DNA from 2 places in the Cohnella yongneupensis genome. Region 2 is predicted to be linked to the other one. Evidence: predicted binding sites of a transcription regulator. Region 2 holds the regulator's gene; the other holds the start of a gene.
The links. Region 2 encodes LexA, which represses DNA repair genes until DNA is damaged. Its sites were predicted from a motif close to CGAACATATGTTCG; they were not measured.

Region 1 (4,075 bases), on a different contig from region 2:
CAAAATGAGCAAAGAAAAAAGCCGCTCAGTTGAGCGACTTGTGTCAAATGGTAACTTGCGCTGCGTTCTCTGGGTCTGTGCTTAACGCCGCACGTTTTCGGGGACCGGAGTTATCGCGCAAGTTTTATTCATAGTGGGCAAGGATTTGCACCTTGCATAGTAACGACTCGACCGCACACCTGTGTCGTTTACCGCGCCAGCCGTTTTTAAGCAGGTGCGTATGTCTACCTATTCCACCACCACTATCCTTAATTATCTCACTTTATTGCCAAACCCTCCATCCTCAGTCGCAGTCTTCCGATCGTGACATCGCTTAGCCATCGGTTGATGGTTCATCGGATCCCAGAACAGAACAGGATCTCCTCGATGCGGTACGATATGGTCTGTCACATTAGCCGCCAGCGGTACGACCAACAACTTGCAGTCAGCGCATGCACACAGCGGGTTCTTCTTTAGGTACCGTCTGCTGTACTGCTGCCACTTATAGTTGTAGCCCCGGTCGTTAGCCGTTCCACGTTGCCTCTCTTGCTTCTTCTGAACCAATGCCGCGCATTCGGTACAATAGCGCTCAACAGTTAGGTTGGGGCAGCCGGCTTTACCGCATGGCCGTGGGTTTCTTGCTGGCATTCGATCACGTCCCTATACATTGTTCGATCGCTTACGTTTGCAAGATCGACTCCAATAAACAAACCGTAGTCACATGCGCTTATACTTGATCCTCCAGGATTTGAACACCATCGCTGTCCTATTGAATTACCTAGCAATGTAGCTCCACATTTAGGACATCGTTCGGTCGTCCATTCCCCGCGTAGATCCTCATTAGGTTCACTCATGCGCATTCTCCTTTCAACGTCGTACCTTATCGAAAGCCTTCTCGATCCTATCCAATAACCAATAAAGCGCTCGATGTATCCTCGTTGCTTTTATCAGCGCCTTTACCGCTTTCCGCAGCTCTTCTTGTCGAGCGATAAAGCTGTCATGGTCCATATGATCACTCATTCCTAGCAATAGCTGCATTAGCCCAGAATACCGACTGTTCGAGATTGGTGATCGACAATGCTCTTTCTCGAGAGTCAGGCGCTAGATCGGCAATGAGATAAGCGAGCTCCTTTGCCTTATCACGAATAGCCTCGTACTTCAGCGGTTGCCCTTCCTTTGGAGCGTGATAACTGAAATTATTCTCGATTACCAGATTCGGTTTCATTGAACATTCCTCCTAATGGGATATTTGTATATGAAAAAAGCCGCCCTTAGAGGACGACTCGAATTATCGCTTTTTGCACGTATTATCAGACATATATATAAAGTTATCTTTTAAATATCTTTATAGTATATATCTTTGTCCTACAATTGCAGTACAAAGTGTCCTACAAATACAGGACGCAAACTGTACTACAAATACAGGACAGACTGTCCTACAATTACAGTACACCTCTACTGTCCTACAATTGCAGGACAGATGCGGTTAAAATGATCAAAATAAAAAGCACCCGAAGGTGCCTAGAATGATCCATTAATTCTTCCCAAGAGAAGAGTTATATTCTTAATATCAGAAAAATTAGCAGATTCAATTTCATTTTTCTTTTCGTTCAAAAAAGTAATTCTCTCTCGCAACTTCGCCAAATATCCACTATATTCTTCATACACTGGACCTTCTTTGGCGCCTTCACTTTCAATAATCGAGTATAAGTCTTTATGTTGCTCGAGATTCTGCAATTCTTCTCGAATATCAAAGGACTTCCCATCTGCAAACGTGTATATACTTTTTAATCTCGCATTAAGTTGCTCCTGTACCCTACTCAGTTGACTCAATCGTCTCACCTCCCACCACAACTATACAACATCTTCCAATTTTCTGCATAGTGTGATATTTTCAGGGAGAAATAACAAGATGACTGGAGGTCAATAATGTTACGTCTCGTCGGTAAGATCCTTAAGACAAATGAGCAGATCCAAGATGCGATCGATAACCAGATTGCGGTTAACGTCTGGCAGAACGGCAGCTATATTGATCAAGGTGGTCTTATCCAGCGTCAAACAGATGATGTTGTAGTAATCGATGGAGATTTCTTTTTAAAAGCCACTTGCGAGTTTCGTACTCGCTAAGTGGTTCTTTTTTTGCAAAGAAAAAGCGCCCGGTTAGGCGCCAATGATAGATGCTCCGATTATGTCATCCACCTTAAACCGCTCGCCATCAATCAGGAATGTGCGAGTGTACGGATCCACCTTATCGACTACACCGATCGCCAAGCAATCCTCGTATTCATGGTATAGCTTAAACTCTGCTACCGAACGCAGCCCGAGCGACTCCATGAGAACCCTCATAAACTCCTCGAGCTCTTGATCATCAAGTGTCGGGCGAGTGCGTCGCGGCTTCAAGTCCGCATTGTTCAGCGCGATGATCCGCTCCTTGTGCTCCGGCAGCATCATTCGCGATGACTCCCAGAATCCATTACCTTCGAGTTTGTGTCCCATGAGATCACCCTTTAGAGATTTGGTGTTCTCATTATACACGAACAAACGTTCTTGTATCCAATCTTATTTTTCGATACATCGAAACCGTCAAAAAGCACTCAGCTGCATTGGCTTAATCAGGCCGCCGCCTTGATGCGAACCTTCCGGATTGGTTGTCGTTTAACGGCTTCGATCTAAGAACGACCATTACCCCAGCAACCATTACCAGTGGCGGCCAGAGCCTCAGAAAGGAGTGTGCACCTCGCGCTCTGGTTTTCCCCTATCCAGAAACGTCATGTCGTCGAGGTGTCTTGGGGCAGGTGTGGAGTAACGAATATACGAGAGGTGCATGACGCCGGCTCAACGCCCGGTCAGGATCTCTCAGGGATAAGCAATGGAGCGGCCGGCGGGAACCCTAGCCTGAAATTCTTTCTTTCCAGTGCAGTTTTCTATGGCAATTAGAACAGAGCACACAGCACTTTTCAATCTCAGCTAAGATTGATTCTCTTCCCTTGCCAAGCCTGAGGCACTGAGCTATGTCAAAACTTTTTGTTGTAGGATCTCGGTGGTGAAAATCCAAGGCAGCGGGATGATTCTCGGAGCATAACTCACATTTTAGCTTAGACTTATATTCCTCAAGCCACCGTTTAATTTCATTTTTATATTCCTTCGCCTTGCGCATCACTTCGCGTTTATTCTTTTCGTAGTGTTTTCTCTTGTATTCGATTTGTTTTTCTTTATTAGCTTCCTTCCATTCCCTAGAAGACATAAAGTATCTCCTGCTAGTACCTCTGTAATAAGCCGACAGCGTTCCATCGTGGGCCGCAGCCCTCCGGTATACGCTGCCGACCTAAAGCCTCGTATGCCCTCCTCTCATGGATCGTCGCACACAATACATTGACAAGTTACATACGAGATCAGGAAACCGCCGTCGGAGCTTTCACCGCAATAGAAAAAGCCGACCTATTGGCCGGCTCGGTTCGTGCGCCGCGGATCGTGTCCGCGAGTCGCAACCAGTATGAACGGGGCATGCATGCCCCCGCGGTGTCCTCTGTTCGGTTTCCCGATGATATAAATATAACAGGTTAAAAGTCCAACAACACGCAAGTAACCCGAATTAATTCAACAAAAAAGCATCACGAAAAAAAATTATATTATAGGGTACTGCGGAGAATTGTTGTTGCCATTGATTTTGAATAATCGTTTTGCTTCGATATTAAAGCATCGACGGCACAACTTGAATTCCCGTCTAGAATGATGATCCCTATGGAACCCGACTGCTGCCTCGATTGCAGAAAAGCCAATCCAAGCTGTATCGTATATGTAATCCATCGGATCGTTGTTCTCGTCATACTCCTCGTAACTCTTCGCAAGAACCACTAAGGAGCAGCTATCCTTATGTAATGTAAGACGATTGGTCCGTTGCTCGTATTTAAGCCAACAATTGATCGTCATGGGAATAATCACTCCTCATGTCGAATGGTACCACAAATTTAGATTTCAAAGAACAATATATGTAAAGGGGAGCGTTCGACGGCCTGTTCTGCTTGCATGGGAATAATAGGAATTGATACCGTTTGTTTGGTTGTCTATAATATCAGTTATCAACCCAAAGATCGAA
Region 2 (18,547 bases):
CGTCGTACTTAGCCTTGCACTAACGCTCGGATGGACTTCAGCCGCTTTAGCCGATACGCCCGAGCAAGTGAAGGAAGTACGGCAGCTGCTGCTCGACTACCATTACGGAAAACCGACGGAACAATCGCTGAGCAGCGACAACATCGACGAGATGATCGCAACGCTCAAAGACCCCTATACCCAATATTACGACAACAAAGAGTGGAAAGCTTTCAATTCCGTACTGGAAAAGACGTTCGTCGGCATCGGCATCGTCATGAGGGAAGAGAAAGGCGCCGTCTACGTCGATGAAGTGATCGCGGGCAGCCCGGCCGAATCCGTCGGCATCGTTGCGGGAGACAAGCTAACCTCTTCAGGGGGCAAGTCGCTAAGCGGCAAGACGACCGCGGAAATCCAGCAGCTGCTGCTCGGCGAGGAAGGAACGAAGCTTAGCCTTAGCGTTACGCGCGCAGGAATGAAGCTCGACTTCATTATCGTGCGGCAGCAATTGCATTTGCCGACCGTAACCTCCAACATGCTCGGCGACGGCGTAGGGTATTTGTCCTTATCCGGCTTTACTTCGGACGCAGCGGAGGAAGTGAAGAAACAGCTGTCCGCGCTCGAAGCGAAAGGGTTAAAATCGCTCGTGTTCGACTTGCGCGACAACGGCGGCGGTTACGTGGATACGGCGCAAAAAATCGCGGGATTGTTTTTGGAGAGCGGCGTGCTCGCCTATATGCGCGACCGCGACGATAACGACAGTCCGCTGGACGTGCGCGGATCGAGAAAGCGATATCCGATCGCCGTCCTCGTGAACGGCAATTCCGCGAGCGCATCGGAGCTTCTCGCCGGCGCTTTGCAAGACTATGGCGTCGCGAGCCTAGTCGGTACGCAGACTTATGGCAAAGGCGTCGTGCAATCGATCGTGTCGCTGAAGAGCGGCGGCGTGCTCAAGCTGACGATCCGGCAATATTTTACGCCTAGCGAGCATAAGGTCGACAAAGTCGGCTTGACGCCTGACGTGGTCGTCCAAGACCCGGCCAGCCAGCTGGTCGAAGCGTATCGGATGATGGGCGGACGCAAGGTCGTGCTCACGGCCAACAAAGACGTCGTCACGATGGACGGGATTCGCACGGCCGAGCCGTCCGCGGCGCTCAAGAACGGCAAAGGCGACTGGTACGTTAATATCCGAATGGGCGCTTCCGTCGCGGGAGCGAAGCTGAAATACGATGCGGACAAGCACGTATTCACGTTGACCAAAGGTAAAACCGTGCATACGATCCCAACGAACGACGCGCATCTCGTCGTCAAGAACGGCAGAACGTTAATCGATATCAAAATGCTGCAAAGATGGTACCCGGGCTTCAGCTATTCCGTCTCGGGCGAGACGCTTAAGCTGACCGCGGCGGGTTAACGGATAGATAAAGGAGTGAGTCGGCATGGGCATTATCCGCCCCCTCGATGAACATTTGGCGAATCAGATCGCGGCTGGCGAGGTCGTAGAGCGTCCGGCTTCCGTCTTAAAAGAATTAATAGAGAACGCGGTGGATGCCGGAGCTTCCCGCATCGACGTGTCGGCCGAAGAAGGCGGGCTCGCCTTGCTCCGCATCGCCGACGACGGCACGGGGATCGAAGCGGACGACATGCTCGTCGCGTTCCAAAGGCATGCGACGAGCAAAATCGCCACCGGCAAAGATTTGTTCCAGATCGCTACCCTCGGCTTCCGCGGAGAGGCACTGCCGAGTATCGCGGCCGTCGCCAAAATCAAATGCGTCAGCTCGACCGACAACAGCGGACTTGGCCGTTGCGTCGAAATCGAAGGCGGCGCGTTAGTCGCCAACAAAGAAATAAACGCGCCCAAAGGGACGGAGATGGTCGTTCGCGACTTGTTCTTCAACACCCCGGCGCGTCTTAAGTATATGAAAACGATACAGACCGAGTTAGGTCATCTGTCGGACGTCGTCTACCGGCAGGCGCTGGCAAGACCGGACATCGCGTTCACGTTCACCCATAACGGCAATTTGCTGCTCAGGACGCCCGGTAACGGCGATCTTCGGCAAGTCGTTGCCGCCATCTACGGTACGTCTTCCGCCAAGGCTACGATCGCGCTCCAAGCCGAGCATCCGGATTACTCGCTGACGGGCGTTACCGCGTTGCCGTCCGAGACGCGCGCCAACCGCGGCGCGGTGACGGTGCTCGTCAACGGTCGTTACGTGCGCAGCCAAGCGGTCATGCAACCGTTGCTGCAGGCGTATCATACGCTGTTGCCGCTTCACCGTTACCCGCTGGCCGTATTGCGGCTGACGATGCATCCGACGCTCGTCGATGTGAACGTTCATCCGGCGAAGCTCGAAGTGCGGTTCAGCAAAGAAAACGAGCTGCGTTCGTTCGTCGAGCAAGCGGTGAAGGAGGCGCTCGGCGGCCGGGCGCATATTCCTTCCGGCGCGGCTACTCGCGCCCCGAAGCAAAGCAGTTGGGTACAAGAGCAAATTCGGTTCCAAGTTCCTCCCTCCGAGACGAACGCGGCCGATCAACAGATCGCGGCGTCGCCGACCATCGAGCTGGAAACCGCCGCGACTGCCGAGACCGTCGCGCCGGTCAGCGAGCCTAACGTTTCCGAGTCGAAGCCCAGCTACGGCAATAGTTTTAATAGCGGTAATTTCGGCAACAGCGGGTCTGTGAGCCATTACAGCAACAGTCGCCCGGCAGGCCAATATAACGAAAGCAAATATTCCGGCAACAACAGCAATAACAGCAACAACAGCAACTACGCCAAGCCAACGACACCAAGCTCTTCGTACTCGCCGAAACCGATGCAGCAATCCCAACAACCGCCCGTGCAAATTCCGGAAAGCGTCTGGGAAGCCGCGTTCGCGGCGCCGGCAGCGAAACCGCAAGCTCCGTCTTTTCCCGAGCTCAGTTGGATCGGGCAGTTGCACGGCACCTATATCGTCGCCCAGAACGAGAACGGTTTGTATTTGATCGATCAACACGCCGCTCACGAACGCATTCATTACGAGTTTTATTTCGATAAGTTCGGACGTCCGGAAGAGGCAAGCCAAGAACTGCTGCTTCCGGTTACGCTGGAGTTTTCGCCGGACGAATGCATCCTGCTGCGCGGGCGGCTCGCCGCTTTCGAGAGCGCGGGCGTTTATTTGGAAGACTTCGGCGGCAATACGTTCATGATCCGCGCCGTACCGCATTGGTTCCCCGACGGGGACGAAGCGGCCGTCGTTCGCGAAATGGCGGAATGGGTCATGAAAGAGAAGAGCATAGATTTGAAGAAGCTAAGAGAGCAAGCGGCTATCATGTGCTCCTGCAAGGCGTCAATCAAAGCCAACCAAGCGCAGACGAGGGAAGCCGGAGAGAAGCTGCTCGAGCGACTCGCCGCATGCAGGCAGCCTTATACGTGTCCGCACGGCCGTCCGATCGTCGTCAGCTTCAGCACGTACGAGCTGGAGAAAATGTTCAAACGGGTGACGTCGTGATCGTTACGACTTCGGAGCGTCCGGACGAAAGCACGGTGGAACGCGCGAATTCGCTAGCGGAAGAGTGGCAAGCCGCCTACGTTCCGCGGCTGCAGCAATCGATCAGCAGAATGAGCCGGTCGAACGGGAACGTTGACGTAGCTATCGTCGGGCCTAAGGAAGTGAAGCTCGTTCCCGCGGACGGACCGCCGCTCTTCTTCCATCCGAGCATGGCGCTCGTTCGCTTGAAGCGGCTCATCGGTGGCGGTAGGGATACGCTGGTCAGCGTTAGCGATGCCGCTCCAGGCGATGTCGTGCTCGACTGCACGGCCGGCTTGTGCGCGGACGCGCTCGTCTATAGCTACGCGGTCGGACGCCAAGGCAAAGTCATTGCGCTAGAGGCTTCGCCCGTATTGCATGCGATCGTTCGCGAAGGTTTGAAGACGTACGAGTCCGGCATTCCCGAGGTGGATAACGCTATGCGGGCGATTACAGCCATCCAATCGGACTACGAAAGTTATTTAGCGCAGTTAAAAGATAAAAGCGTCGACATCGTCTACTTCGATCCGATGTTCGAGCGTCCGGTCAACTCGTCCAGCGCGCTCGCGCCGCTACGATCCCAAGCCCGCATGGAACCGCTACAGATCGGTTCGGTCCGTGAGGCGATACGGGTCGCTCGGAAGAAGATCGTGCTCAAAGACAACCGGGGTAGCGGACATTTCGCGGAGCTTGGCTTCAGCCTGGCTCGCAAGTCGGGTTCCTCGGTGGCATACGGAGTGATTAATAGTGAGGATTGAACCGGATCGTCGGCCGCCGCTGCTCGTGCTCGTCGGCCCTACGGCCATCGGCAAGACGGCGCTTAGCCTACAGCTGGCGAAGAAATACAACGCGGAGATCATTAGCGGCGATTCGATGCAAGTGTATCGACGGATGGATATCGGCACCGCCAAGCTGATGCCGGAACAACGCGAAGGCGTCCCGCACCATTTGATCGATATTTGCGAGCCCGAGCATCCGTTCTCCGTATCGGAGTTTCAACGCCGTTGCACGGATGCGATCGAAGAGATTACCGCGCGCGGCCGGTTGCCGATGATCGTCGGAGGCACCGGGCTATATGTGGAATCCGTCTGTTACGGCTTCGAGTTTCGGGAGCAGGGCGCAGACGAAGCCTACCGCGAGGAACAACGGGAATATGCGGCGACGCATGGCAACGAAGCGCTCCACGCGAAGCTGGCGGCCGTCGATCCGGCGAGCGCGGCGAAACTGCATGCCAACGACGTAGGACGCGTCGTGCGCGCGCTCGAAGTTCACCGTGTGACGGGCAAGCCGTTGTCCGAGCAACAATCCCAAGCGCGCGGAGACGATAAGCAATCGCCTTATCGATTATGCCTTATCGGACTGACGATGGATCGCGCGGTTCTCTATGAGCGGATCGAGCAGCGGATCGACGAGATGCTGTCCGCCGGCCTGGTCGAAGAAGTGAGGGGATTGCTCGAATCCGGCGTTCCGAGAGACGCCGTTTCGATGCGCGGATTAGGCTACAAGGAGATCGCCGCCTACTTGGCCGGCGAGATGCCGTACGAGACGGCAGTCGACGTGCTTAAGCGGGATACGAGACATTTTGCGAAGCGGCAACTGTCGTGGTTTCGACATATGAAGTCGCTGGAATGGGTCGATCTGGACGTCGCCGCAAAAAACAACGGACTTTTCGCGGCAACCTGTGATATAATAGCAGGAAAGTTTCCGATGGACATTGAATATATTTCTTCATAAATATTTGTGGCGATGGGGGTTTTCGGCTAATGAACAAGTCCATTAACATCCAGGATACGTTTCTCAATCAACTTCGCAAAGACAGCATTCCGGTAACGGTCTACTTGACGAACGGATTTCAAATTCGCGGCATCGTCCGCGCATTTGACAATTTCACCATCGTAATTGACAGCGAGGGTCGCCAGCAAATGGTTTATAAGCATGCGATCAGCACGTTTATGCCGCAGCGCAACGTGTCTCTCATGCAGCAAGACAACGCATCGGACTAAGCGATTCGCGCCCCCGGGATCGGTCATCAGTGAAACTTTTGCATGACGATCAGCGTCTAACTAAATAGACCGGCACACGAGCAACCCGCTAGCGGGTTGTTCTTTATTTAGGATCGAATCGCGAAGACCATACTTTAGAGAGAGATCAAGATACGGATAGAGGGGGAGAACATCATGAACCTACATGAAGCGAACGACAACGCCATAGAACCGAACAAAGCGAGAGGCAAAGGCAAAGGCAGCGGCAAAGGGAAAAGCAAAGGACCTCGCAAACGCAAAAAGAGAGGACTCATCTGGTTATTTTTCGTCCTATTGTTCGCGGTCGTGTGCGCCGTCGTCGGTTATTTGCTCGTTATTTTGAACGGCGAGCGATTGCTGACGGCCAACATCAACAAACTTAACCTCGATACGGCGTCCATCGTCGTGGACCGCAACGGGAACCAGGTCGCGAACCTGTACGTGTCCGAAGGCAACCGAGAGTTCGTGCCGTTCAACCAGATTCCGAAGCTGCTGTCGGACGCGTTCGTCGCGACGGAAGACAAGCGTTTTTACGAGCATAGCGGCATCGACCTGCTCGGCATCGGGCGCGCGCTCGTCAAAGACGTTATCGCGCGAAGCGCGGTCGAAGGGGCTAGCACGATTACGCAGCAACTCGCCAAAAACTTGTTCCTGAACGCCGACAAAACGATTTTCCGTAAGGGTACGGAAGCTTCGCTCGCGCTCGCGCTCGAGAATCATAAGAGCAAGGAAGAAATTTTGGAGCTGTACTTGAACCGCATTTACTTCGGCCGAGGCCAATACGGCATCAAGACGGCCGCTAAATATTATTTCAACGTTAGCAACCTGGAAGATTTGAAGATCTGGCAGATCGCGACGCTAGCCGGCATACCGAAAGCTCCTAACGTATACAACCCGCGCAGCAATCCGGAGAAGTCGATGGAACGCCGAGCGGTCGTGCTGAGCCTGATGGAGGATCAAGGGCTTATTACCGCGGCGGAGAAGGAAGCGGCGGCCAAAGTCGTCTACGATCCGGATTCCGTTCCGGAAAAGAAAGGCAAATATTTGACGTATCTCGACTACGTAGTCGAAGAAGCGAAAGACAAGACCGGTTTGACCGAGGAGGAGCTGCTTAGCTCGGGCTACACGATCAAGACGACGATCGACATGAAAGCCCAGTCCGCGATGGAGACGGCGTTCGCGAACGACGCCTTGTTCGAGGAAAACAACAAGGACGGCACGATGCCGCAAGCCGCCATGATCATCATGGACCAGCACGACGGCTCGCTCATCGCCATGGTCGGCGGACGGGATTATAGCAAGAAGGGCTACAACCGCGTGACGAAGCCTCGCCAGCCGGGTTCTTCGTTCAAGCCGATCGCGGTGTACGGCCCGGCGATAGAGACGGGGGACTTCTTCCCTTGGTCTACGGTGCAGGACGTTAAGCAGTGCTTCAACAACTACTGTCCGACGAACTCCAACTCGAAAAATAAATACCGCGGCGAAATTCCGATGAGCGAAGCGATCAAGGAATCGCGCAACGTGTCGGCGGTATGGTTGTTGAATCAGATCGGCGTAAAGACGGGCATGGATTTCGCGAAACGTCTGGGGATCACGCTTGATCCGCAAGATCGCAACCTGGCGATGGGGCTCGGAGGCTTGACCTATGGGGCGACGCCGCTGGAGATGGTAAATGCGTACGCCGCTTTCGCGAACGGCGGGACGCTCCAGGATCCGCATAGCATCCTGTCGATAACGGATCGCAACGGCGATTCGATCTATACGTACAAGGAGCCGAAGGCGAAACAAGTCATGTCCGAGACGACGGCGTATTACGTGACGCAGCTCATGCAAGGCGTCGTTCAGAAGGGCGGCACGGGCGTTAACGCGGCGATTAGCGGACGCACGGTCGCCGGGAAGACCGGTACGACGCAGAACGCGAACGGCGCGGGTAACCGCGACATTTGGTTCGTCGGCTATACGCCGGAATGGACGGCGGCCGTCTGGTACGGCTACGACAAGACGGACGAGACGCATCATCTGTCATCTAACAGCGGCGAAGCCGCGAAGATGTTCTCGTCGGTTATGTCCAAGGCGCTGTCCGGCAAGAAGAAGCAGTCGTTCCCGGTCCCGGAAGGCTTGAAGCCGCAGGAGAAGCTGCCGGGCATCGATGGACTAAGAGCTTCGTACGACAGTGCGGCCCACATCGTTCAGCTAGAATGGACGACGGTGGAAGGCGAAGGCATCACCTACAAAGTGTATCGCAAGGAAGCTTCCGAGGCCGATTTCAAACAGATGGCCGAAATCTCGGATTCGACTTTAGAGGATATGACGATCGAGGCCGGTAAGACGTATACGTACTACGTAACGTCGGTTCAGTCTTCGAAGAAGCTCGAGAGCGAACCTTCCGAACAGGCGACGCTTGAGATTCCGGCCGGCGAACCTGTCGTGACTCCATCGCCCGGCGAAGAAGGCGGAGAAGTCGTTCCGCCGTCGGAGGCGCCTAGCGAACAGCCTCCGGAAGGCGGAAACGGCGGCGAGGTAATCCCGCCGGTCGAATCGCCTTCGCCGAGTCCCGGAGAGGGCGAAAGCCCGACGCCGAGCGAGAGCATACCGGTCATTGAGCAGCCGAATCCTTAAACCGGAGCGACTGTTCCGAGCCTGACGAATATCGATAGCCAATGAAGTCCCGAACAGCCGAACAAGACCGGCGGTTCGGGGCTTTTTTTATTTTCGCAATGTTCGGCAGCTGCCGTTTTTGCTTGGTTCGAGGAGGTAAGTTGTGTTAGACTCGTTATATGTAGGATTGAAAAGGTAGGCTTTGCTTATGAAACGTAAATTTTCGGATCGGGCCAATTGGCGGCGAATATTGAAGAAGAGCTATGCTTGTATTCCGATGGATGAACCTCATTTCAAAGGATTCGTTACGCTGTATCGCATACACGATCTTAGGGATCCGTTGTGGAAGGAATACAATGGACGCAAAATGTGCCTCGCAGACCGCGGGTACTTATGGATGCAGCATTTTCCGCGCGGGGAGCATTTCGTCGTGACGACGATGTTCGATGACCGCGGTCAAGTGGTGCAATGGTACATCGACATTTGCAAGACGCAAGGACTAACCGATCAGCAGGTGCCGTGGTTCGACGATCTGTTCTTGGACATCGTCGTGCTGCCGAGCGGGGAGAAGCTGCTGTTGGACGAAGACGAGCTGGAAGAAGCGCTCGACGAAGGCCAAATTACGCCGCGCGATTCCGCGATGGCGCAAAAGACGGCCGCGCGGCTGCTCGAGCTGATCAATCAGAACAAATTCCCTTACTTCGACATGAGCCTGAATCACAGACGCGTTTATTTGGAGAAACTGGGCTGGGAGAAAGGAAACGGTTAAATGCGTAGGGAAACCGGGGAGAGGCCATTGGCCTCTCGTTCTGCGAAAACGAGAAAATTGCGTTCGGGATTCACCCGTCGGTTGTTGTGGGTTACTGCTGCGGGAACGTTAGCTGTAGCGGTCTGGTGTGGCGTATTGTACGCGAAAATCGTGACGTTCGGAGGCGTGCCTAGCGATGCCGAATCCGTTCGCGCGGACGTAGGTATCGTCCTAGGAGCGAGCTTGTGGGACGAAGTGCCAAGCCCGGCGCTCAAAGAACGGCTCGATTACGCGATCAAGCTGTACGATCAAGGGATGTTCTCGCATCTGATCGTTACCGGCGGCAAAGATAAGCCGACAGCCCGGTTGTCGGAAGCGGAAGGAAGCCGCGAATATTTGATCGCTCACGGAGTTCCGGACGAAGCGATCGCGATGGATAAGCTGTCCCGGGACACGTACGAGAATTTGTTGTACGCGAAGGACATTATGTCCGAGCAAGGCTGGCATTCGGCGGTCATCGTCACGCACAGTTATCATGGTTCCAGAGCCGCGGATATGGCGCGGACGCTCGACTATTCTCCCGTGCAGGTTCAAGTGACGGACTCCGAAGTGCTCAAGATCCATTATCACGAGGCTCGCGAAGTGCTTGCTTACACGAAGTGGCTCGTCCGCAAAATGTTCCTATGACTAGGGTTTGACCTGCGCGAATACATTGGTACTGCGGAATTTTCGTCCGACTAAGGCCAAGGTAGGGTGAGCGCGATGAACGCAAAAGTAGGCACATCGGGAACGATAGGATCCTCGTCATCGGCGAAGCGGCCTTCCCGGCAAATTAACGTCGTTCTGCGCAACGCGGAATCGTCGGGCGGTTACGGCGCTTTCGAAGCGCCTGCGGCGAACAAAGCGCCGCTTCCGCAGACGGGCCCGTGGATCGAGTGGCAGAAAGAGCTGGACCGCATGATCGGTCTGGATAACGTGAAGGAACTCGTTTACGAAATATACGCTTTGCTTCAGGTGTCGCAATATCGCTCCGAATCGGGGCTTCAGGCGCAACCGCAAGTGTATCATATGATTTTCAAAGGGAACCCGGGTACGGGCAAGACGACGGTTGCGCGGCTGCTCGCCAAGCTGTTCCAAGGGATGGGATTGCTCGCCAAAGGTCATCTCGTGGAAGTGGAGCGCGCGGACCTCGTAGGCGAATACATCGGACATACGGCGCTCAAGACGCGCGATCTCGTTAAGAAAGCGATCGGCGGCGTGCTGTTCATCGACGAGGCTTACAGCTTGGCGCGCGGCGGAGAGAAAGACTTCGGCAAAGAAGCGATCGATACGCTCGTCAAAGCGATGGAAGATTACAAAAATCAATTCGTTCTTATTCTTGCTGGCTACACGATGGAAATCGAAGCGTTCATGATGACGAATCCGGGTCTTCCTTCGCGATTTCCGATTCAAATCGAATTTCCGGATTACTCGATCGATCAGTTAACGCTGATCGCGGAGGGCATGATGAAGGAAAGAGAATACACGCTGCTGCCGCAGGCGTTGTTCAAGCTTCGTCAATTGCTCGCCTACGAAAAGAACGAATCGTTCTATCATTTCAGCAACGCCAGATACGTACGCAACGTGCTCGAGAGGGCGATCCGCAATCAGGCCGTGCGCCTGCTTACGACGTATCCGTCCAGCTCGCCGGGACGGCATGAGCTGATGGCGCTCAAACCCGAGGACTTGCGGGGCTTATGATCAAGCGTAATTAAGAAAGGTTGGCTCCGGATGAAAATGAGCACATACGATACGAGCGCGGAACAGCTGGAAAAAGCGATTCTCGTCAGCCTCGTCACCGACAAAGTGAAACGCTCCGGCTCGGACCCGGAGCATTCGCTCGCTGAGCTCGTATCGCTAGCCGAGACCGCAGGGGTCGAAGTGATCGGTACGCTGATGCAAAATAAAGACGTGCCGGACTCCAAGTGGTTCGTCGGAAAAGGCAAAGCGCAGGAAATCAAGGAAATGGCCGAGGAGACGGGCGCTACGACGGCGATCTTCGACCAAGAGCTGTCGGGGGCGCAAGTTCGTAACCTCGAAGTAGCGCTCGATTTGAAAATTATCGACCGCACGCAGCTTATTCTCGATATTTTCGCCGGACGGGCGAAGACGCGCGAAGGGATTTTGCAAGTCGAGCTTGCTCAATTAACGTACTTGTTGCCTCGTCTGTCCGGCCATGGCGTCAATTTGTCGCGCCTGGGCGGTGGCATCGGGACGAGAGGTCCCGGCGAGACGAAGCTCGAGATGGATCGACGCCATATTCGCGACCGGATCACCGAGCTGAAGCGTCAGCTCGAGACGGTCGTCCAACACCGCGTCCTGCATCGCGAGCGCCGGCGCAAGTCGGGCGTCGTGCAGGTCGCGTTAGTCGGCTATACGAACGCGGGCAAGTCGACGCTGCTCCGTCAGCTGACGGCTGCCGACGTCCTCGCCGAAGACAAGCTGTTCGCGACGTTGGATCCGACCTCGCGCAGCTTGACGCTGCCAAGCGGCAAAGAAGTGCTGCTCACCGACACGGTAGGCTTCATTCAAAATTTGCCGCATGATCTCGTGGCGGCTTTCCGGGCGACGCTCGAGGAAGCGAACGAAGCGGAGTTGCTGCTGCACGTCGTCGATAGCGCGTCGCAGATGCGCGAGCGTCAGCAACATGTCGTCGAAGAAGTGCTGCAAGAACTCGGAGCCGGCGGTAAAGCTACGCTTACCGTCTATAACAAAATCGATCAATGCGGTGAGGACGTGCTGGCTTTGTTGCCCGGCGGTCCGGACGTCATTCGGGTTAACGCGTTCTCGGAACAGGATTTGGCGCAATTGCGGGAAGCGATAGAAGATCGGATACTCGGCGACGTGGCGCAATTCCGCATTCCGGCTTCGCGCGGCGATTTGGCGGCGCTCGCGTATCGCGTCGGTGAAGTGACGGAGCAAGACACCGACGACGACGATCTGATCCTCACGATTCGCTTGAACCCTGCCGATATGGAAAAACGCGGCCGCGCGCTCGAAGAGTACCGGGTTTAAAACGACCTTGGCAAGCGCGTTGCTTGTGTATTTGGGCACGGTAACCGTCTTAAGGCGCGATTTTTGTTAATGACGCTACATTTTCGGGTTATCACTTGTAAACAAATGTAAGTTGATCTAACGTAAATATCGGAACCGTCTCTCGAATGGATATCGTACGGATTCGGAGACCGGTTTGTTCGTTGCGCTGCAACGGATACATAAGAAGGGAAGACAGGTTATGCAGGACGGCAACAAGCAACGATTTGACGAGGCGTGGGAGCAATGGGCCGATGCGGCGGAGGAACAAGTCGCCGGGCGGTTTCGGCAACTGGATCGCATTGTCGAGCGCAATCAGTGGAAAGTTATACGGGCGTTTCAGAATCATAAGGTGAGCGATTACCATTTTGCCGGTTCGACGGGTTACGGCTACAACGATCGCGGACGCGAAGTGCTTGATCTCGTGTACGCGGACGTGTTCGGCGCGGAATCCGCGATCGTCCGGCCGCATCTCGTGTCGGGAACGCACACGATATCGGCTGCGTTATTCGGTATATTGCGGCCGGGAGACGAGCTCGTATTCGTTACCGGCAAGCCTTACGACACGTTGCATAAAGTAATCGGCAAACCGGGCGACGGTACCGGATCGCTCGCCGACTGGGGCATTCGCTCGACGTTCGTGCCGCTGTTAAGCGACGGGGGAGTCGATTGGGAAGGCGTTGCCGCGGCGACAACGGAGCGCACGAAAGTGTTCGCCATCCAGCGCTCGAGAGGCTATGATTGGCGGCCTTCGTTCTCGGTCGGACAGATCGGGGACATGGTCAGCCGCTTGAAAGACTTGCGTCCGCAGGCTTCCGTGTTCGTCGATAACTGTTACGGCGAATTTACGGAAGAGCGCGAACCGACCGAAGTCGGCGTCGACCTCATTGCCGGCTCGCTGATCAAAAATCCCGGAGGCGGGCTTGCTTCGAGCGGAGGATACATCGCGGGTCGCGCCGATCTGGTCGAGCTTGCGGCATTCCGCTTGACCGCACCGGGCATCGGCGGCGAAGTCGGAGCGATGCTAGGCACGACGCGCGCGATCTACCAAGGCTTGTTCCTAGCGCCGCTGTTAGTCGGGCAAGCGGTAAAGGGCAGTATTTTCGCGGCGGCGGTATTCGGCAATCTCGGCTTCGAGACGCATCCGAAGTGGGACGATCCAAGGACCGATTTGATCCAAGCGATCCGCTTCGGCAAGCCAGATCCGCTTATTCACTTCGTGCAGGCGATCCAGCAAGCGGCAGCCGTCGACTCGCACGTCGTACCGGAACCATGGGACATGCCGGGCTATGAGCATCCCGTAATCATGGCGGCGGGAACGTTCATCCAAGGCGGCAGTCTGGAGCTGTCGGCGGATGCTCCGATCAGGGAACCCTACATTGCTTACATGCAAGGCGGACTTACTTATGCGCATGTGAAGTTAGCTGTACAGCGGGTTTTGTCGGTTTTCAGCGAACGCGGATATTTGAAAGATCTCGCCCAATAAAACCTTACATGCCTTGACATGTTTTTGCTACGAGGATACAATGTAAGTGATTTCAAAAACAACAGTCAACTGGAAGGTTGGTATGACATGGGCGACGAGATTCGCAGGAATATGGCGTTGTTTCCGATCGGCATCGTAATGAAGCTGACCGACCTGACCGCCCGCCAAATCCGATACTACGAACAACATGAGTTAATCCAGCCCGCTCGCACGGACGGCAATCAGCGGCTGTTTTCTTTCAATGACGTAGAACGTCTTATGGAGATTAAATCGCTGATCGAGAAGGGCGTCAATATCGCGGGAATCAAGCAAGTCATGAATCCTGTCGGGCAGGGCGAGAGCGATGCGACGATTATTAACGAGCAGTCGGAAGTTAAGCGTCGCGAGATGTCCGATTCTCAGCTGCATCGCATGCTGAAGCAACAGCTCATGCAAGGCAAACGTCCAGGTCAAGTTTCTTTGATCCAAGGCGAACTATCGCGCTTTTTCAAAAACAAATAAAACGGCTGATGCCCAATCTAGGAGGCTGTCATGAGCTACACTCGCGAAGATATTAAGCGGATCGCCAAGGAACAGAACGTACGGTTCATCAGACTTCAATTCACGGACCTTCTCGGCACGATCAAGAACGTCGAGATTCCGGTAAGCCAGCTGGACAAAGCGCTCGATAACAAAATGATGTTCGACGGCTCCTCGATCGAAGGATACGTTCGGATCGAAGAATCCGATATGTATTTGTACCCGGATTTGAGCACGTGGGTCGTATTCCCTTGGGTAACGCAAGATCGCGTCGCTCGCCTCATTTGCGACATCTATATGCCGGACGGCACTCCGTTCGCGGGCGACCCTCGCGGCATTCTGAAGCGTGCGCTGCAAGAAGCTGAAGATATGGGCTTCTCGACGATGAACGTAGGACCTGAACCTGAGTTTTTCTTGTTCCAGACGGACGAGAAGGGTAACCCGACTATGGAACTGAACGACCAAGGCGGATATTTCGACCTTGCGCCGACCGACCTAGGCGAGAACTGCCGACGCGATATCGTGCTCATGCTCGAGGAAATGGGCTTCGAGATCGAAGCATCCCACCATGAAGTTGCGCCAGGTCAGCATGAGATCGACTTTAAATACGCAGATGCGATCAAAGCGGCTGACCAAATTCAGACGTTCAAGCTCGTCGTTAAGACGATCGCGCGTCAACATGGCTTACACGCAACATTCATGCCGAAGCCGCTGTTCGGAGTGAACGGTTCCGGTATGCATTGTCACCAATCGCTGTTCCGTGGCAACGAGAACGCGTTCTACGACGCGGACGACAAGCTCGGATTGAGCGCGATTGCTAGACAATACATGGCGGGTATTTTGAGACATGCGCGCGGATTCGCGGCTATCACTAACCCTACGGTCAACTCGTACAAACGACTTGTTCCTGGTTATGAAGCGCCTTGCTATGTGGCATGGTCCGCAAGCAACCGTAGCCCGATGATTCGGATTCCGGCATCCCGCGGCCTTAGCACGCGCATCGAAGCGCGTAACCCGGATCCTGCGGCTAACCCTTACTTGGCGCTTGCCGTCATGCTGAAAGCCGGCTTGGACGGAATCGCGAACAAAATGACTTCCCCGCCGCCGGTCGATCGCAACATCTACGTGATGAGCGAAGAAGAGCGCATCGACGCCGGCATTCCTAGCTTGCCGATCAACTTGAAGGAAGCGCTCAACGAGATGCTTCGCGACGACGTCGTCTGCGAGACGCTCGGCGATCACGCGCTTAGCCACTTCTACGAGCTCAAGGAAATCGAGTGGGACATGTACCGCACGCAAGTCCACCAATGGGAACGCGATCAATATTTGACGATGTTCTAAATCTAGATCGTATTGCTGACCGGCACCGCGATGTCTTCGGACCTTCGCGGGCCGGTTTTTTAGTTGGTGTTCGGGAAACCAAAAACAGGATGGAACAGCGATCCGATCGCTGACCCATCCTGTTTGGTTTTCTTCACGGACATTAGCTATGCGCGGGACTAAGACCTGAGTGTCTTTAACGCGCCGCTCCAAGCGACCACCTGGTCAAGCATACCGTTCAAGTTAGTCAGGTGTAGCTCGGCTGGTTTGAACACGCTGCCGTTCTCGAAATCCGTGAACAACGATAACGCTACATGGACGCGCACGTCCGCTATCGATACTTCCCCTAATATGCCCCGAAGATGCTCGGCAGCGCGGGCGCCACCTACGGAGCCATAGCTGACGATTCCCGCGGCTTTGTTGTTCCACGCTTCGCGCGCGAAATCGATCGCGTTCTTCAACGCTCCCGTGATACTGTGGTTATATTCCGCGACGACGAATACGAAGCCGTCCAAGCTTGCCAGCTTCGTATTCCATGCGGTAGCTTGTTCCGTGGCATCCGCTTCGCCAAGCAGAGGAAGCTTGTATTCAGCGATATCTACGATCTCGTAATTGGCGTCGTTGCGTCCATCGGCAATTTTCTTTACCCACTCGCCGACCTGAGGGCTGACGCGGCCTTGCCGCGTGCTTCCAAGAATGATTCCGATTTTTAACGTTGGCATATAATTCTCCTGTCGAGTGTATTTGTCGTATGTTCAGACAACTCCTATAATGTCCATGAACCGACGTTTTATGCTCGAATGCCATTTTGTCGCACAAAAAAAGAGGTTCCCCAGCCCCGGTGTACGTGGGCAATGGAGAAACCTCTAATTAGTTAAAGCATGTTTACATAAAGGAGCGAATCAGGCCGATGACTTTACCTAGGATGCTGACGTTCGGGTAACGAAGAGGCGACATGCTGGCATTCTCGGGTTGGAGACGGATATGGTCGCGTTCCTTGTAAAACGTCTTGACCGTAGCTTCATTGTCTTCCGTCATCGCGACGACGATATCGCCGTTCGTTGCGTTCGGTTGCTGGCGGACGATAACGTAGTCGCCGTCGTGGATACCGGCTTCGATCATGCTATCGCCTTGTACGGAAAGCATGAATACCGGTTGATCGCCGACCATCGTCGTCGGCAGCGGGAAGTATTCTTCGATGTTCTCCGTAGCGGTAATCGGCACGCCGGCCGTTACTTTCCCGACTAGCGGGATTTGGCGAACGGATGAGGCTAGTCCGTACATGGATTCGTCATCGCCTAGAATCTCGATCGCGCGAGGCTTCGTCGGGTCGCGGCGGATTAAGCCTTTCTTTTCTAGGCGATCCAGGTGACCGTGGACCGTGGAGCTGGAAGCGAGGCCTACAGCTTCGCCGATTTCGCGAACGGACGGGGGATAACCCTTTTCCCTAACTTCAGTCTTAATGAATTCTAAAATGGCATTTTGGCGATTGGACATCTTGGACACGCCAAGCCCTCCCTATGTATCAGTTCATGATGACAAATTATAACACAGAACTCGAGTTCGCACAAACATTCGTTCCGCCGAACAAATGTTCCAAAATTTGTTGACACGATCATGTGTTCGTGTTAATCTGATACCAGAACAAATGTTTGGGGTGAGCGTAAATGGTACATACATGGGTATCCGGATCTTCTGCTCCTGCTTCTACTATTCATAAGATGGTGGCTCCTTTGAAGCCTAGATACGCTGTTAGAACGGCTTCAGCAACGACGCGTTCGCATCGCGGTCTAGGCGTTGCACGCTCCTTGTTTATCGTGATCGCCTTTGTTATCCTGTTCAGCGGCTTTGCGTTCGCACATACGTTCGCATCGAGCGAAGCGGGCACTCCGGCATCTGCGAACGAGATTGTTATCTCCGTTGATAGCGGCGACACCCTGTGGGAATTAGCGGGTACTTATAAGAAGGACAATATGGATACACGCGAAGCCGTTCACGTGCTTATGAAGCGTAATGGACTTGCGTCCTCTTCTTTGCACACCGGACAGACGCTCGTATTGCCGGCAAAGATGCTTCCTTAACAGCATGAGAACAAAATCCGAACACATATTTATAGTTAGTAACTAGATGAACTAAGTCACCTCACAAGTAGCTAGCTTGTATGACTTTACATAAGAACACGTCATGAGAACGCATGTTCTACAGACCGGGAAACCGGTCTGTTTTTGCGTCCGCCGTTTTCTTGACAAGGCAACTGCGTTAATGTCAAAGTAGAGTAGGTATATTGAAGGGAGTGACATCGACATGGAGAAGCATATCCAACGTATTAATGAATTAGCGCGCAAAAGCAAAGCCGAAGGCTTAACGGAAGCGGAAGTCGTCGAGCGCGATCGGCTGCGGAAGGAATACTTGATCAATTTCAAGAAAAACTTCAAGCAACAGCTGGATCAAATCGAAGTCACGGATGAGAAACCAACGATTATTCACTAAATAGATCGATGGCAAACCGCAGCAGTTATTGACGAGGAGGAGCTTTATGTCCCGTTCATGGGAACGCATGGTTCAGAAAAACGCAAAGCAAGTTAACAAACGCCGTAAAAAAAACGGCAAAAAATCGATCAGCGAATCATCGTCACCGCAAGTCGACAAGTTCAAAGGCCGCAATTACGTCGTGCCGATCCTGCTTGTCATGTTGATCGCGCTCTACGTTACGTTAGCTAAACCTTGGTCGGAAGATTTCTTGACCGATCCGACTTTGTTCTGGGTGACGATCGGGTGTTATATGCTGCTCGCGCTGTTCTATTTTATGCGCCGTCCTTATTTGTCCGTTACGCGCGACATGCTGGAGACGCGTAAGTTTACCGGTTACAAGCAATTACGTCCAACGGACGTCCGCAAAATATCGATTCAACCGGGCTATGTCGTCATCGAGACGATCAAAGGCGGTAACTGGGTATTTTCTAAGCTGATGAACCGTTTCCCGATCGAACGGATGACCGAGAGACTAAAAATATACGCAGACCTGCACCATGTGGAGTGGGAACAGAAGACGAAGTGAGGAGAACTTGGGGATGTCGATTAAGGCCGTATTATTCGATCTAGACGATACGTTATTGTGGGATGAGAGAAGCGTTACGGAAGCGTTTCGTAACACGTGCAAACTAGCCGCGGAGTCGACCGGGCTTGACGAGCATGCATTGGAAGCATCCGTGCGCAAAGAAGCGCGCGCCTTATACGAAACCTACGAGACGTTCACTTTTACGCAAATGATCGGAATCAACCCGTTCGAAGCGTTATG

Region 1: a site for LexA is predicted at 2,514-2,527, ahead of ACFPQ4_RS03340 (YolD-like family protein). Genes of this name have one in related genera too.

What each region holds. Positions count from the first base shown of each region.
Region 1 is NZ_JBHSNC010000010.1:112,334-116,408, forward strand. It holds gene ACFPQ4_RS03325 (Acb2/Tad1 domain-containing protein) at 992-1,204, opposite strand; gene ACFPQ4_RS03330 (hypothetical protein) at 1,501-1,812, opposite strand; gene ACFPQ4_RS03335 (hypothetical protein) at 1,909-2,106, shown strand; gene ACFPQ4_RS03340 (YolD-like family protein) at 2,140-2,430, opposite strand; gene ACFPQ4_RS03345 (hypothetical protein) at 2,870-3,223, opposite strand.
Region 2 is NZ_JBHSNC010000056.1:231,613-250,159, forward strand. It holds gene ACFPQ4_RS20840 (S41 family peptidase) at 1-1,393, shown strand, start outside; gene mutL (DNA mismatch repair endonuclease MutL) at 1,419-3,467, shown strand; gene ACFPQ4_RS20850 (class I SAM-dependent methyltransferase) at 3,464-4,243, shown strand; gene miaA (tRNA (adenosine(37)-N6)-dimethylallyltransferase MiaA) at 4,239-5,219, shown strand; gene hfq (RNA chaperone Hfq) at 5,249-5,488, shown strand; gene ACFPQ4_RS20865 (transglycosylase domain-containing protein) at 5,663-8,125, shown strand; gene ACFPQ4_RS20870 (ribonuclease FAU-1 family protein) at 8,313-8,873, shown strand; gene ACFPQ4_RS20875 (YdcF family protein) at 8,955-9,539, shown strand; gene ACFPQ4_RS20880 (AAA family ATPase) at 9,615-10,592, shown strand; gene hflX (GTPase HflX) at 10,623-11,906, shown strand; gene ACFPQ4_RS20890 (methionine gamma-lyase family protein) at 12,127-13,410, shown strand; gene ACFPQ4_RS20895 (MerR family transcriptional regulator) at 13,498-13,911, shown strand; gene glnA (type I glutamate--ammonia ligase) at 13,942-15,270, shown strand; gene ACFPQ4_RS20905 (NADPH-dependent FMN reductase) at 15,429-15,971, opposite strand; gene lexA (transcriptional repressor LexA) at 16,135-16,755, opposite strand; gene yneA (cell division suppressor protein YneA) at 16,917-17,330, shown strand; gene ACFPQ4_RS20920 (DUF896 domain-containing protein) at 17,554-17,739, shown strand; gene ACFPQ4_RS20925 (hypothetical protein) at 17,786-18,307, shown strand; gene ACFPQ4_RS20930 (HAD family hydrolase) at 18,321-18,547, shown strand, end outside.